Regions from separate parts of the Priestia sp. YIM B13552 genome, predicted to be linked through region 2. Evidence: riboswitches for the same ligand, from Rfam matches in the RefSeq annotation. Region 2 holds a riboswitch; the other holds the start of a gene.
What was found. Region 2 has a riboswitch for S-adenosylmethionine ahead of metE (5-methyltetrahydropteroyltriglutamate--homocysteine S-methyltransferase). Riboswitches for the same ligand answer to the same signal wherever they lie in the genome.
Positions count from the first base shown of each region.

Region 1: another riboswitch for S-adenosylmethionine. It lies ahead of ACFX40_RS06560 (BMP family lipoprotein); the one in region 2 lies ahead of metE (5-methyltetrahydropteroyltriglutamate--homocysteine S-methyltransferase).

Region 1 is NZ_JBHZOU010000002.1:100,771-108,869, forward strand. It holds gene ACFX40_RS06550 (ABC transporter permease) at 1-561, opposite strand, end outside; gene ACFX40_RS06555 (ABC transporter ATP-binding protein) at 536-2,068, opposite strand; gene ACFX40_RS06560 (BMP family lipoprotein) at 2,151-3,161, opposite strand; SAM riboswitch class I at 3,237-3,343, opposite strand; gene ACFX40_RS06565 (hypothetical protein) at 3,674-3,832, shown strand; gene ACFX40_RS06570 (hypothetical protein) at 3,923-4,291, opposite strand; gene ACFX40_RS06575 (putative polysaccharide biosynthesis protein) at 4,305-5,915, opposite strand; gene ACFX40_RS06580 (YjgB family protein) at 6,247-6,831, shown strand; gene ACFX40_RS06585 (GNAT family N-acetyltransferase) at 6,859-7,701, opposite strand; gene ACFX40_RS06590 (cyclase family protein) at 7,698-8,099, opposite strand, start outside.
Region 2 is NZ_JBHZOU010000005.1:335,526-343,624, forward strand. It holds gene ACFX40_RS21060 (LysE family translocator) at 1-428, shown strand, start outside; gene ACFX40_RS21065 (hypothetical protein) at 595-735, shown strand; gene ACFX40_RS21070 (DUF5301 domain-containing protein) at 818-1,231, opposite strand; gene ACFX40_RS21075 (hypothetical protein) at 1,263-1,427, opposite strand; gene ACFX40_RS21080 (helix-turn-helix transcriptional regulator) at 1,585-1,785, opposite strand; gene ACFX40_RS21085 (hypothetical protein) at 1,973-2,107, opposite strand; gene ACFX40_RS21090 (GNAT family N-acetyltransferase) at 2,284-2,784, opposite strand; gene ACFX40_RS21095 (acetate uptake transporter) at 2,928-3,545, opposite strand; gene metE (5-methyltetrahydropteroyltriglutamate--homocysteine S-methyltransferase) at 3,688-5,982, opposite strand; cobalamin riboswitch at 6,132-6,320, opposite strand; SAM riboswitch class I at 6,400-6,510, opposite strand; gene ACFX40_RS21105 (hypothetical protein) at 6,591-6,842, opposite strand; gene ACFX40_RS21110 (hypothetical protein) at 7,113-7,283, opposite strand; gene ACFX40_RS21115 (metallophosphoesterase family protein) at 7,440-8,099, opposite strand, start outside.

The DNA of each region.
Region 1 (8,099 bases), on a different contig from region 2:
AAATACTTTTCCAAGCCAAGCCGATTGCTCAATCATAGGCGTTTGAGCGAGAGCAGCTGAGCCTGTTTTATCTTGAAACGGATGACCTGCTAAATAGCTTGCAAATAAAACAGCGATATAATTTAACAAAAGTGTTGAAATGACAAGCTGAATTTTAAACGCGGCTTCCATCCAACCGGCTAAAACGGAAAGCAAACCTCCTGCCACAACGGCAGCTGCAATAGCCGCTATAAGCTTGACTATCCCCGGAGCGGGTATGTAATAAGCGACAATCGCCGCGCTAATCGCTCCAACGACCATCTGTCCTTCTCCTCCTAAATTAAACACACCTGCCCTAAAAGCAAACCCGACACCTAACGCAATTAAAAGAATAGGCGTAGCGCGAGCCAGCGTAGTGGTGAAGAAATAAAAATTACCAAACGCTCCATTCCAGAGCTCTGTATATGTTTGAAGAACCGAACCACCTGTTAAGGAAATAATAACGCCTCCTACTGCTAAGCCAAAAATGACTGCAATAACCGGCTGGATTAATGATTTAAGAAGTTTCTGCAACTGTATCACCTTCTATCGTTCCTCCTGCCATTAATATGCTTAGTTTCTCTTCCGTTGCTTCTTCCCTTGTAAGCTCTCCGACAATACTGCCTTCGTACATAACTAAAATTCGATCTGATAGGGAGATAATCTCCGACAGTTCCGAAGATACAAGTAAAATAGCGGAGCCATTATTCCTTTTTTGAATCAAGGCATCATGAATACGTTCCATTGCCCCAATATCCACTCCTCGCGTTGGTTCAGCAGCAAGTAGAAAAGAAGTGTTTTGGCCAAGCTCTCTGGCAACAATCAATTTTTGCAGATTTCCCCCTGACAGCTCTCCTGCTTTTTGCTTAGATGAAGTGGCTTTAATCGAAAATTCGTTTATCCATTCATTCACACTAGAACTGAATATCTTTCTTTTTAACCAGCCCATTTTTGAAAATGAAGGTTTATACTGATAGCCCATCAGTGCATTTTCTTCAATCGTATCGTCTTTGGAGGCTCCCCACATATAGCGGTCTTCTGGAATATGAGCGATGCCTGCTTCTCTTCTTTCACGCACAGATCGCCCTGTAAGGTGCTCATCGCCAAGTTTGATACTGCCACTATCTGTTTCTACTAATCCAGCAATGGCTTGAAGCAGCTCTGATTGTCCATTTCCCGACACGCCTGCAATACCGACAATTTCGCCCGCAGAAACGTGAAGAGACACATTTTGCAATACGTTTTTTTGTCCTTTTCCTTTTAGAAAGAGATTTTGTACGTTTAAATGAGAGGTTCCTTTTGATGGCATTCTTGCAGGACGCTCTTTTAATTCTCTCCCTACCATCAGCTTAGCTAAGTGGTGAGCGGTAGTATTTTCTTTATTTGTGACGCCGGCTACTTTACCATTTCGAAGAACCGTAATGCGGTCCGCTACTTCCATCACTTCTTGCAGCTTATGTGTAATAATAACGATACTTTTACCTTGAGAAGCTAAAAAACGGATTGTTTTTAATAGTTCTTTCACTTCATGAGGAGTAAGAACGGCGGTAGGCTCGTCTAAAATAATGATTTCTGCTCCTTGATACAGCACTTTTAAAATTTCAATTTTTTGCTGTTCTCCAATCGAGCAATGCTTTACTTTTTTATGAACATCTACTGAAATTTGATACGTTTCGGTTAATTGCTGTACATCTGCTTTCGCCTGCCTTCTATTAAAAAAGACGCCTTTCTTTGGCTCATGCCCCAAAACTATGTTTTCAGCCACTGTAAAATGAGGAAAAACCATAAAATGCTGATGCACCATGCCTATTCCGTTTTTAATGGCATCTGCAGGAGATGAAAACGAGACGGTTTTCCCATGTAGCTGAATACTTCCTGAACTCGGCTTTTCCATTCCGTAAAGCATCCTCATTAACGTCGTTTTTCCAGCGCCATTTTCTCCAACCAGCGCGTGAACCTCGCCTTTTTTCAGCGTAAATGACACGTTATCATTCGCTAAAAACGAACCGTATTTTTTCGTCAAATTCGTTAACTGCAGCAGCTCACTCATTCCATTCATTGCTCCTTTCCACTTTAGGATTTTTTCAAAAATAAGAAAGAGAAGCCAGCCTTACTCGACTTCTCTTTTCAACTCACTTGGCTAACGGATCTTTTACCACGGTTTTTCCATCAATAATCGAATCTTTAATTTCTTTTAATTGATCAATTACATCTTGCCCTACAAAGTCATTAAGAGGTGTCTTGCTGTCTTGAGTCACATACGTTAACCCAACACCTTTTTCTTTTAAGCCGTATGTCACTACGCCCGATTTAAATTTGTCATTTGCGAGTGCTTCTACCGTTTCATAAGCAGCCGCATCAGATCCTTTTAACTGCGATAAAACGATATGCTCAGGATCTACTTCCGTACGGTCAATATCTTGGCCAGCCGTATAAAAACCCTTTTCTTTTGCTGCTTCAAATACACCCAAGTCGCCTACCGCTGAAGCTCCGGCGATAAAGTCAGCTCCTTTTGAAGCCTGTAAAATAGCAAGTTCTTTTGCTTTAGCTGGATCAGAGAAGCTTCCAACGTAGTTTACTAGAAACTCGGCTTTGGGGTTTGTTGATTGTAATCCTTCTTTAAAGCTTACCGTCCATTTTTTTAATAATGGAATATCATCTGCTGCAACCATTCCTACTTTATTCGTTTTTGTAACCAATCCTGCTGCTGCTCCTAATAAATATGAAGCTTCTTGTTCACGGAATACAACGCTTCTTACATTTGGTAAATCGACCACTGTATCAATAATCGCAAATTGACGCTGCGGGTTTTCTTGAGCTACTTTTTTCAACGCATCTTCGGATTCAAAAGAAGATGTAATAATCAAATCATAATTTTCTGCTACGGCAGCACGCAAATTACTTTCAATGGCTGCTTGGTCCGTGGATTCAATTGTCTTCACATCAATGTTATACTTCTTTCCAGCGCGTTTTGCTCCATCATCCATTTGTTGAAAAAACGGGTTAACTCCAATCTTTTCAGGTAAAACAAGAGCAATTCGCTTCTTTCCTTTCTCTTCACTTCCGCTGCTTTTTGTGCTTTTTGACTGACAGCCAGTTACGAGTAGTACAAGCGCAACTGCTAAAATAAGAAATCTCTTCATTTAACTTACTCCCCCTATAATATAAAAAAAGCTCTTCCTTTATATAAAGGAAGAGCTCGTTAACCAAACGTCTCTTCCTCATCTTCAAGAACATACTGTTCTTAAGGATTTGGCACCATTCTGTCATAGACAGCGGTTGCCGGGTTTCACAGGGCCAGTCCCTCCACCTCTCTTGATAAGGAAAACAATAGCTATTTGTTTTATGTAATATAGTCAATATTAATAGTTTTTTAACAATTGTCAATATTATTTTTCTTTTTTACGCAAAAAAACTATAAAAACAGATAGGATTATACGGTTTTAGTCTACTAAAATACAGATCAACCTTATAAATTAATAATCATCGTATGCCCCCTAGCAAGCGCTTACGGTAAGTCAGCTAGTCTTCTAGAAGGGTCATGTGTAGCAGAGCACTTTTATTACATCTCTTTTGTTAATCCACTATCGATTGAAAACACTTTACCAAGAATGTTAGACTTTTCCTGAGTGATGTTTTTTAAGAGGTGTTAACGTTGAAATTGATGAAAGAATTATCTGGAGTAGCTATTGGACTCATTATCGCTTTGGCGGTTTCAAAAATCTTTTTTGATACCCCAACCAATGTTGGAATCGTAGTTATTTTTATTACTAGTATGGTCGTAACAGGTATAGCAAGAGCGAAACTAAGATAAGATAACCTAACTAAAAAACACCCCCTTTTATTCGCAAGGTGGTGTTTTCTTTTAATGATTTTAGTATGTAGTTATTCTCAGTGAATGCTTTTACCCTTCTCCATCAATCATCGTATACTTCCTAGCAAAGCGCTTGTAGTAAATTTGCTCATCCTCTTGTCCATCGTTAAAAACAAGTCGGTTATGATTAATATCTTTTTCTTTTAACACATAGCCTTTTTCATTCATCAGTTGAATATATTCATCTAAATGCCCTTTTTTAACCATATAGTGAAGAGCATCATCTGAATCCGTAGTCTTTGCTACATCTTGACTTCCCACTTCTAACTTGAATACAGCTGTTGCTGTTTGAATGGGACGATAATCTCCAAACACTCTTTCCCAATTTAATAGCAGCAGCGCGCCGGAAATTATTATACATCCTCCAGCCGCTACGGTTAGTACAAATCGTTTTGACACTACTTTCTCTCCTTTACATTCTTTTTCTTCTATTTAATACAATGGATTGCCCTAAACTTGTTTTTACGCCAAGTCCTAGATACACGGCAGCACCTAAAGCAATTGAAATACAAGATGTACTAATTGCAAGTGAAGATGCAGACAGCTTATTTTCTAAAAAATAGTGAGAAGTATAATTGCCGATAATCACAGCGGCTGACATCACACTTACTAATAAAACAGGTGTCAACGCAGCTTGTCCCAGTGATTGAACTCGGTAAGAAATGGATTTTTCAATTAAATAAAAGTTATATATAACCGATACACCATACCCTCCGTAAGTCGCGACAACCGGTCCAATTTCTTTTAAGCTTGAAACCAACAGTACGTTTAATACTAGCTTCACAACAATTCCTAAGCCCAAGCCTAAAATTAGCTTCTTTTGCTGATTAATTCCTTGGAGAATTGCGGCTGTTACTGTAAAAAGAGCAAATAAAACGGCAGCAGGCGCGTACCATTGTAAAACAACTCCACCGATTTCAGGACTGTTTTTTGCTCCAAAAATCATCATATATACCGGCTTGCCTAATAAACAAAGCCCCACAGCAGCAGGAAGAGTAAAAAATAACAGCAGTTGCAGCGTTTTTGTAATCTTTCCTTTTACTTCTCGTAAATTTCCCTGCACAAAAGAAGATGTAATGCCGGGAATCAGCGACATGCTGAAGGCGGTGGCTAGCGATACCGGCACCATCACTAAAATCTGAGCTAATCCAATGACAGAGTTGATTATTTCGGCTTTAGCTTGTCCATACCCTATTGATTGAAAAAGGATGTTAATCGTAAACGTATCAATATTTTGATAGATTGGAATCGCTAAACCAACTAAGACAAATGGAACAGCGTACGTCACAAGCTCTTTGAACATTGAAGAGAACGAAATGAATTTATTATTCTTTCCGCTGTTTACTTCCTTCATAATCAGCCGCTTGCGTTTTAGATAAGTCGCACCGAGAATTCCTATACCCCCTACGCCTCCAACAAACGCTCCAAACGTACCGATTCCAACAGCTTTTGTCATCGTGCTATGAAAAAGGTGAATAACAGCGTATGCTCCTGCTAAAATAAACAGCACGCGCACTATTTGTTCAATAATTGTACTTAGCGCGGATGGTCCCATGGACTGGTTACCTTGAAAGTAGCCTCGTAATAGACTCATAGGCGGGATAATAATTAAAGCAAAGCTCACCATTCGAATCACGTATACTACGTCTTTTTGACTATTTCCTGAGGAATCTTTTCCGTTAATCACTAGCTCAGAAAGCCACGGCGCCATCGTATAGAGGACTAAGAAGCCTATGATGCCCGTTATCGTCATTAATAGAAGTCCTGCTTTTAATAGATCTTGTCCAGCACGGTAGTTTCCAAGACCGTTATATTTTGATATATACTTTGAAACAGCAAGCGGAAGACCCATCGTCGACAAGCTTAGCATCAAGGTGTATGGACCGTATGCATACTTATAAAGCGCGTATCCTGACGTTCCCACCAAGGCCGTAAACGGAATAATATAAATAAAACCTAAAATTTTTGTTAGCAAAGAAGACGCTGTTAACAAAAGCGTACCTCTCATCAAATTTTTTTCCATACATCAAAACCCCAGAAATAAATATTGTATTTTTAACAAATACTTGATTTATTGTATCATACTTACAATTATTATCTAGTTTTTTATAAAACATTAGAACCCTCTCTATATTACGTTTTTTACCTAATAAAGGAATATAAACCAATCTTTTAACCTATGATAAATGAATCGTTTTTTGCTTTTTACTTTACCTGACGTTTACATTTTAAAAGACGTGTTACATTATATATATCAGTTACCAACTCAACTAAGACTCCTTGACTATTCTGGCCTACCTGCTCTTTTAGGTAGACTGAGGTTGCTAAATCGTTATATATAGGAGGAAAAAATCATGAAAATGAAACAACGACTATCAAAAGCAGCGGCGGCTGCAACGATTACAGGAATTGCTGCGTTTGGATTTGCTCCTGTCGCTCAGCTTGATACACCAGCACATGCAGCTACATCTCAAGAAACAAGCAGTCAAAGTCAAACAGCTGTAAAAAACATTAATGAAATTTACAACGCCGCAGTAAAAGGTGAAGTGCCACGCTTAACGGCAGACTTCAAAATTGGCAAAACACTGCGTCAAGACGTTCGCGATCAGTTCGGTCCCCCGCCTGAAGGTTCATCAAACAACTTTGACTACTATCACGCGGAAATGGGTCACCCTGGATACGCATTTGGCTATGATCAAAATAACGTCATTAACGAAATCCGCTATTTTGGTACAAATGTAGAGCGTCAAACAAATCTAGGCTCCATCACCCAAGCTAACTTAAAGAAAGAATTAGGTCAGCCGAACTTTACAGGCAAAGTAAAAGGTGAGGGTACTACTCAAACGAAGTACACCTATCACGCCGGCGCCTATGATCTTGAATTCATTTTTGATGATAGCAAAACGTTAAATCACGTTAATTTAGTTAAAAAACCTTAAGTAATAGAAAAAGTAGCAGGCTGCCTGCTACTTTTTTTCATGAAATAAAACCAATGCTGAATCCGCTACGTGTTCATACCCAATCTCCATATAAATCTTGTTAGACGTAGGATTTGTCATATCTGTGTATAAACTTGTTGTTTGAAATCCTTCGTCTAGCATAAGCTGAGAAAGCGTGGATACACAGCTTGAGGCATAGCCTTTTTTACGTTCTTCAAGAGGTGTGTACACATAGTTAATCGTAATGTTATGGGCCGTTGGACGCGTAGCATTGGCAATCGACACATACTTGCCATTCACTTCCCATAGGAATAACCTTCCAGCTTTAATAAAAGCTTCTCCTGTTTTGGCAGCTTGTTCTTTTGATACAGGCTCTCCAATGACGCCCATAAACTCCCAAATCCATTCTGTCACGAGCGGAAGATGCTCCAACCTTGCTTTTACCAGCACTCCTTCAGCATCCGCTGCTTTTTTTACTTTGTCTAACCGATAAATGCGCTGATCCATTTTCAAAGAAGCTTCTTGATTTTTTAAATCTGCTAGCTTTTGAGAAAGATATAAAACCATTTGTCTTTCTCCAACTAAACCCGGTATGTCGATTTCTTGTAGCAGCTCTGCCGCTTCGCTTAGTTCACCCTCCGTTAGCTTCTGTATGTGAGACAGTATGATTTGCTTAGGATGGGTTTGCAGCAACACAAGCGCAGCACGGCTGTCTTTTAAAATAACACCCATAAAATTTGGTTTGCTGTTTTCCTGCAAGCTGTGTAAAATGCCGAGCGCTAAGTTATGAAGAACTTCATTCTTTGATAAAAGCGGCTCTACTTGGTTTTTAAATTCCTGCACTTCTCTATATCTATGTAACTGGATCATTTTCTTTCTACCTCCGCAAATGCTCTTACCGGAAACGTTCCAACTCCTTTTATTTTAGGAGGCACGGCGTAAAATAAAAAGGACTTCGCCGTTAGTTGATCTAAGTGACATAAGTGCTCAGCAATCACAATGTCCGCCCCTAACAGCAGCGTATGAGCTGATCTTGCTTTTCCTTTTGTATCATCAATATTCATCGAATCAATTCCAACAAGAGCGGGCTGTTGAGACACTAAATAAGCTGCCGCGCTTTCTGTTAAGTATGGATGATTTTCTAAATAATCGTCTGTATTCCAGTAGCGATCCCATCCTGTATGAATTAATACCGCTTTGTCTTTTACATCTACATGTTGAAAATGAGATTCATCAATCGCTTTTAAAGTCGGATCAACTGAAACGAC
Region 2 (8,099 bases):
AGCTTATCATGTGGCTTATAGGAGCGCTTTTTTTACTTTATATTGGCTATGACAGTATTAAACATGCCGACCATGACATAACGGCTCCTGGAGAACACGTAAAAAAGTCGTTTTCCTCTTCTTATGTGAACGGGATCTTTGTTGCGATTTCTCCTAGCAATCTCATTTTTTGGCTCAGCGTGTTTGGAACGGTGCTGACCAATTCGCTTCAATCCTCTCATTCTTTTCATTTCCTGCTGATTGCTGCCGGAATATTAACAGGGATTTTAATTCATGACCTAGGCTTAATGACGATTGTCTCTGGAACTAGAAAAGTACTGAATCAGTTTTATATTAAATGGGTTTCGATTGCGGCAGGATGTATCTTAATCGGTTTTTCATGCTATTTTCTTTACCGATTTATTGGGAATCTGCGCATGTACTTTTAATGTTTCTACATATTTTATGACGTGCTATATCCCCTCTTTATCTAGTATAGAGAGGGAATTTTTATCATCTATCAGGGACTATTAGACAAAAAGTTCACAAATTCGTCACATTTCTATTGATTTTTTTCTCTTTTTATACGAAAATATAAAAAAGGGAGGAAATATCATGAAAATCAAAAAAGCACTTCGCATCTTTATTGGATCAAACGTTCTTGTATTATTAACATTTGGCCTTCTTCCAGCACTATTAGTTAACCCTGATATTGACCTAATTCAATCATTTATTAATTATATAGGCAAGGATTAATTCCGCTTTAAATAGTCATAATTTTCAATCTATTATTTTCATAAAAAAAGACAGCGCTGGCTGTCTTTTTTAGTAGGTTTGTTTATTTAGTTGAAAACAGCTTTTTGACATCTACTTTTTGATCTTTAACAATCGTATATGTCGCCTGTTTTTTATCTTTAAAGCTAAACGCTTTTATGTAATCATCATCGTAAATCGTTAAACCGTACGCATCTTTTCCGTTTTCAACGATTTTTACCCAGTAAGCTCGGTCAAACTTTGGGTCGAGCTCCTTGCTTTTTTTTACTTCTATCTGTGACAAAGAGTGTACGATCTCTTTCGTATTCTTTTTATCGTCTACTACACGCTTTCCTTCGTCCGTATCTATTTCAATACGCGTAACGTTTGCTTCATCTACTTTTATGACGTCTTTTAACTGATAGGCTTTCCCGGTATATGTAAAATAAAATACGACAATAAATAAAAGTGCAGCTATAACAATCGTTCTTTTTTTCAAAAGGAACCTCCTTTTCTACATCACGCTGCATTCACGTGATACACCTTTTTATTCCTCCTGTTCCGCAGCCTTTTAGTACAATGCTGCTTCCTACAAGTAAACTATACGTTAATCCCGGAACAGGAAGTACTAACGTTACCATCAACAGTAACATGCCCGTACTTGTAAGAGCTACTCCGGCAGCTCGATTTTTCATTCCTTTCACCACCGTTGCTCTGTAAATCTCTTTTTTATAAAGTGATAGAAGTAATATTGATCTACTGTTTACTTATGTGCTTTTAGCTTACAGCCATGTTAAAACTTCTACTAGTAAGATCACTACTTCACATTACCTTCTCTTTTTAACTAACTCATCATGATTTATGAAATAAAAACAGCTCATCTACTGTTGCTCCAAGCTCTGTAGCAAGTTGAAAAGCTAGCGTTAAGCTTGGATCATACTTATTGTTTTCAATTGCATTAATCGTTTGTCTCGATACGCCGCATACTTTTGCCAGTTCGTCTTGAGACATCCGTTTGCTTTTACGCAGTTCTTTAATTCGATTTTCCACCATTCATCACTCATCTCTAAAATGTAAAAAACTTTTTACATCCATATCTTATATTATTTTTCTTGTTACTGTCAAATATGTTTGACAAGTCAATGTCTCTTACCTACCTAAAAAAGAGATTGAAACATAACGAGATTGATCCAGTCTAAAGACGAAAAAATGAGAAAAATGATTGAGTATAAATCCCTTGTTACACCGCTGTTGATTTCCGTGCAAGGTCTCGCTTTCCGCGGGCGGGCGCTGAGCCTCCTCGTCGCGTTCGCTCCTGCGGGGTCTCACCTGTGCCGCTTTTCCCGCAGGAGTCTTCGCCTTGCCCTCCAATCAACCGCTAGAAGCAACGAAATAGATTAAACACCTGTGCAACCTCTCAATAAAAAAAGCCGTACTTATTCATGTAAATACCACCTTTACTTTTACATATTTACAATAACTACACAGAAATTAATATAAAAAAGCACAAACTCCTTAAAGGAAGCTTGTGCTTTTCTATTTCATTGTTTGCTAAAGCTCCTTGCTCATATTAAACCACTGCACGCCTGCATGCTGAGACTCCGCTACTCCTTGATTCACATATCCGTTTTTTTCGTAAAACGGAATCAATTCTTCTTTACATGTTAAAGTAACCGTTAAGCGCTGTTTGTCCTGCGCTTGCTTTTCAAACTCTCTTAGCAGCATACTGGCAATTCCTTTGTGATGATGATTGGGATTTACAACGATACCTAAAATGCTTTGATGACCGCCTGCCTCAGGGTTCGAAATCGTTTTTTCAAACAAATCATCCGTAATAAACGGAGCTGAAATGACGGGACCGTTCACATATCCGATTATTTCTTCATTTTCTTGAGCGATGATAAACGTATCAGGAATAGTGTTGATCCGCGTGATAAATGCATCTTTTGAGGCAGCTTCTGCAGGTGTAAAGCCTTTGTTTTCTAACGTAATTAATTGGTTTAAATCTTTTTCCTCCACTTGTCTTATAATCATTGGAACGTTTCCTTTCATTATGTATTTTCTTTTTTCTCTAAAAGCTTCTATTACATATAACTATCTCTTTCTACTATATATAAAAATGCCCAAACAAAAAAGGATTGACCTCTGCATCATACAGAATTCAACCCTACTTCGCTTTTTAATTAACATCTTGATTATTTGATAAATGCACCAAACGGCTTGCCCACCGGAAGCACAATTCGACCATAGTGAGTATTTAATACAGCCGCTGCAGATCCATAGAATGAAAACAGAGCAATTAATAGCTCTGACACTGCTGCTAGTAAGTGCGTGTATTCATATGCCACACCAAATGTACTTAGCGATAATCCAATGAATAAGAAATCAATTAACACAAAAATAATAAATAATACTTTATGAGTGCCCATTGCTCCAACTGTCATAAAAACGCTGAAAATCAAGTAGCCGACAAAAGCAAATGCGAGCTGCTTCGGATCCGCTTCTTTTGCGAGCGCTTCCCCAAATGCTCCAAGCTGAATAAGCCATGTCATAGCTACACCTAGCCAAAATAATCCGAAGGCACCAAAAGCAGTTGCGCCGAAGGTATTATTATGTTTGAAATCTTGCATAGACGCGATTAACTGTCCTATTCCGCCTAAAAAAATCGCCCATGGCAATACCAATGAAACACCATCGGTTACCCCAAGCTTTTGAAACGATGCAACAAGTGTTACCATGGCAAGTCCGAATAGACCTAGCGCTGATGGATCCGCTGTTACAATTTTAACGTGCTGCGTGCTGTTGTTACTCATGTTGTACCTCCCTGATTTTAAAAACACCTTTAAAAAGATACAAAAATGTACGGGAAGTGTCAATGGATATTTTTGGCCTTTTAAAATCCCATAAGACCAAGCAGTGTAGCGGTTACACTGCTTGTCCTTTACTTTCTTATTATTAAACGTTTTGTAATAAATTTTTTCTGGTTTGTTTTGCAGACTCAACCATCACTTTTAAAGCTTCAACCGTCTCGCTGATTCCTCTTGTTTTAAGGCCACAGTCGGGATTAATCCAAAATAATGCAGGATCAAGCACCTTTAGAGCGCGGTCAATGTTTCGCTGAAGCTCTTCAAGCTTCGGTACACGCGGGCTGTGGATATCATATACGCCAAGTCCAATTCCTTGATTATACGTATGTTTTTCAAACGCATAAATTAATTCACCGTGACTTTTAGATGTTTCAATAGAAATCACGTCGGCATCCAGCGCTTTAATCGCATCAATAATTTCTTCGAATTCCGAATAGCACATATGCGTGTGAATTTGCGTCTCGTTTTGCACCGATACCGTCGCTAGTTTAAATGCATACACCGCAGCATTTAAGTAACTGTTCCAGTTTTCTCGTTTTAACGGCAATCCTTCACGCAGCGCCGGTTCATCTACTTGAATCATTGAAATGCCCTGACTTTCAAGTGCTTCTACTTCTTTTCTAAGAGCAAGCGCAATTTGATTTGCCACGTCGTAGCGCGGGATATCATCACGCACAAACGACCAGTTTAAAATCGTAATCGGACCCGTCAGCATTCCTTTAACCGGCTTATTGGTTAAAGACTGTGCGTAGACCGTTTCTTTGATCGTCATCGCCTGCTCGTACGATACATCTCCGTAAATAAGCGGCGGCTTCACGCAGCGAGAACCGTAAGATTGCACCCAGCCAAACTTCGTAAACTGAAAGCCTCCTAATTTCTCACCGAAGTATTCGACCATGTCCGTACGCTCAAACTCTCCGTGCACAAGGACATCTAAGCCGATGTTTTCTTGAATTTCAATCCATTTTTTTATTTCATCGTTAATGTACGCTTCATATGCTTCATCGCTTAACTCGCCTTTACGCCATTTTAGACGCTCTTTTCGCACTTCTTTTGTTTGCGGAAAGCTTCCAATCGTTGTCGTTGGAAGAAGCGGCAGTTGAAAAGCTTCTTGCTGAACGCGCTGACGTACGTCAAACGGCGCTTGTCGCTCTGCTTTATAGCTGTGCAGCTGCTTCAGCTCTTTTTGCACGTCTTGATGATTTCGAAAAGATGATCCATTTAATGCTTGAATTGCCTGTTTGTTTACGCTTATTTCTTCTTCTATTGCTTCTTTTCCTTGCTGCACTGCTTTTGCTAAAAGCGTGATTTCCTTTAGCTTTTCATCTGCAAAAGAGAGCGCATTTTTCAATACTGGATCAATCGTCTCTTCATTTTTCACCGTGACGGGAACATGTAATAAACTTGATGAAGGCTGCAGAATCAAACGGTCTTTTGATACGGCTTCTTCAATTTCACTGATCGTTAAAAGCTGTTCGTCCAAATTTTCACGCCAAATGTTTCGTCCGTCAATCACTCCTGCTGCCAGCACTTTATCACTCGGAAAACCATATTTATTAAGAGCCGTGAGATTTTCGCCTCGGTCATGCACAAAGTCTAAACCGATTCCTTCAACAGGAAGAGACACAACTTCTTTGTAGTGATCAACGCTGTCAAAATACGTTTGCAAAATGATTTTTACATTCGGTGCCGCTTCCTTCAAAGTTTGATAGACTTCTGTGTAAAGTGCCAGGTCTTCTTTTGATAGCGTTGTAGATAAAATCGGCTCATCTATCTGTACCCACTCTACTCCTTCTGCCTGAAGCTCAGCTAAAATAGTCGCATACAGAGGAACAAATTGTTCAACTACTTCTTTAAACTCATTTTTTTTATATCCTTTTGACAGCTTCACAAATGTTACTGGACCTAAAATCACGGGCTTGCCTTCAATATTCAGCTTCTGTTTTGCTTCTTTGTAAAACTGAAGCGGGCGATTTTCTATAAGAGACGGCGTACATTCCTCAAGCTCTGGTACGATGTAGTGATAATTTGTGTTAAACCATTTTGTCATCGTAGAGGCTACCGCACCTTTTGTTCCTCGGGCGATGTCAAAATACGTTTCAAGCGATACCGGTCCTCCGTCATAATCAAAGCGCTTTGGCACTAGACCAAACATAGTCGCTGTATCTAGCACGTGATCGTATAAACTGAAATCGCCGACTGGAATTAATTCAATTCCTGCGTCACGCTGTTTTTTCAGATGCCCTAGACGAAGAGCTTCAATCTCCTGAAGAAAGATATCTTTCTCTAGCTTTCCTGCCCAAAACTGCTCAAGCGCTTTTTTCCATTCTCGTTTTTCACCAATTCTTGGATAACCTAAGTTTGAACTTTTTACACTGCTCATTTTTTCCACTCCCTGTATATTTTTTATCGGTAAACTAAAAAATCTCTCTTTTCGAAATGAAAAGAGAGATGATACGCATACTTAACTAAAGTTGAGATAGCCTGTTTTTCTCAACACGTATTCCTCACTCCTCTCTATATCCCGTAGAGCTTAAGTGCATACAACAGGCAGGTCTCCTGACTTAGGTTCATCGCTTCCTATCCCTTCCCATTTCAACATGAAACAGTGGTTAATAAGTTGCTCCCCATTACAGTGGCGGGACCGCGCCGGCTTTTCACCGGTCTTCCCTTTTAAGCTGCGTACATTCGTTACACAGCACCTGATGCATTTTTATAAAATTGTTCATTCAAAACATATTCACATAAAATAAAAAGCCTCTCTATCACGAATAGAGAGGCATAGTATCTATGAAATCCTCTCTTATTTTTCAAAGCTGTACGCTTTGCAGGATGTAGCACCTTTTCAACAAGAATGTTAAATGGTTGCCGGGCTTCACAGGGCCAGTCCCTCCGCCTCTCTCAATAAGAGTTTTAATTGTTTATAATATTTTGAATGTAGAGTCATCTTAACACCTTACATTTATGTTGTCAAAAGAAATTTCAAAAAAATTAGTTTTTAGGAGGCGCTGACGCTAACTTTTGCCTTAACAATTTGTAATCATCTTTTCGATGCGTTTCGATTAAATCTTTTGCTCCCTGGTGATATCCTGACGAATAAATGTACTCTACCGCTGTTTCGATAAGCTTTCTTTTTTCTTCGGCACACTCCCGGTCCATTAAGGGGAACAGTCTACCTAAAAGGTCATTTAAATCTTCCTTGATAAAACGATCAAGCCCTTCTTGCATCTTTTCGTTTGCCATGATTGCTCCTCCATTTGCTGTGTATGTTCTAAGCCTCTATAAGCAGGCATTTCACTGTAAATTCCAAGATAAAGTTAAGTCATTAAACAGTATATCAAGTGAATGTTTTTCTTTAATTACATATGTAATACAAATATATGACAAATATAGAGAATATATCATCATTCATTATCTATTATAACGTTTGACTGAGCCTTCTGCTACAAGGTTTCGTTAAGAGTTATGCACATTTTTCCAAAAGAGGTTGAGACATAACAAAATGAATTCAATCTAAAGGCAAATGGGATACATGAGCTGAATCGCTTGTGACACCGCAGTTGATTTCCGTACAAGACTTCGCTTTCCGCGGGCGGGCGCTGAGCCTCCTCGTCGCATACGCTCCTGCGAGGTCTCACCTGTTCCGCTTTTCCCGCAGGAGTCTTCGTCTTGTCCTCCAATCACCTGCTAGAAAGACCTATACACATGAAACCTACGTTTGCCTTAACAAAAAAACAAACCACTAATCAAACATCTTGATCAATGGTCCTTTTTTCACTTCGTCTAAAATCCTTTTGTCCCAGCCTCTTTTTTTGAACCTAGCTTTCTATTTTCTTGTTTTCACAAACAATTTCTTCGAGGTCGTCCAAAATCCTTCCAAAGAAGAGGTCCTAAAATGTCGTACCTGCTTACAAAAAACTGCGTAAAATTATAATTATTTAAAATTAAAGGCGGCTCAAAATCAAGGGGAGCACCGGCGCCTCCTGACAATACAAAATCAGTGCCTCTTCCAAGCGTAAACGACCCGTTTCTGTTTTTTCTAATAAACTGCTCGTCATACGCATGCACGTGACTGACTAACACTTTTTTCACGCGGTGTTCTTGAATTAAATCAAAAAATTCTTGACTTTGAGGAGTCGTTACAGGAAACCCTTCAAGATTTGACCACCGGCCAATATTTGGCTGCGCATGCATCGCTACAACGGTGTTACGAGGAGCATCCTCCAGCTGCTGCTCTAAATAATTCAGCTCTCTATCTGTAAATCCATATATTTTATTCTTGGGACTGATGACATTATTTAATGCGATGCACCGGAAGTTGAAGACAGGAATATCAATGACCCAGTGTACTTTTCCGATAGTGGCTCTGAAGTTTTCAAGATTGCTTTCATCAAGGTACAGTTCATCATGATTCCCTACGCATACAAACATAGGAATGTTCGGGGCGATTTTTTCAACAACCTTAACAAAGTGCTCCAAATACTCTTTTTTCCCTGTATA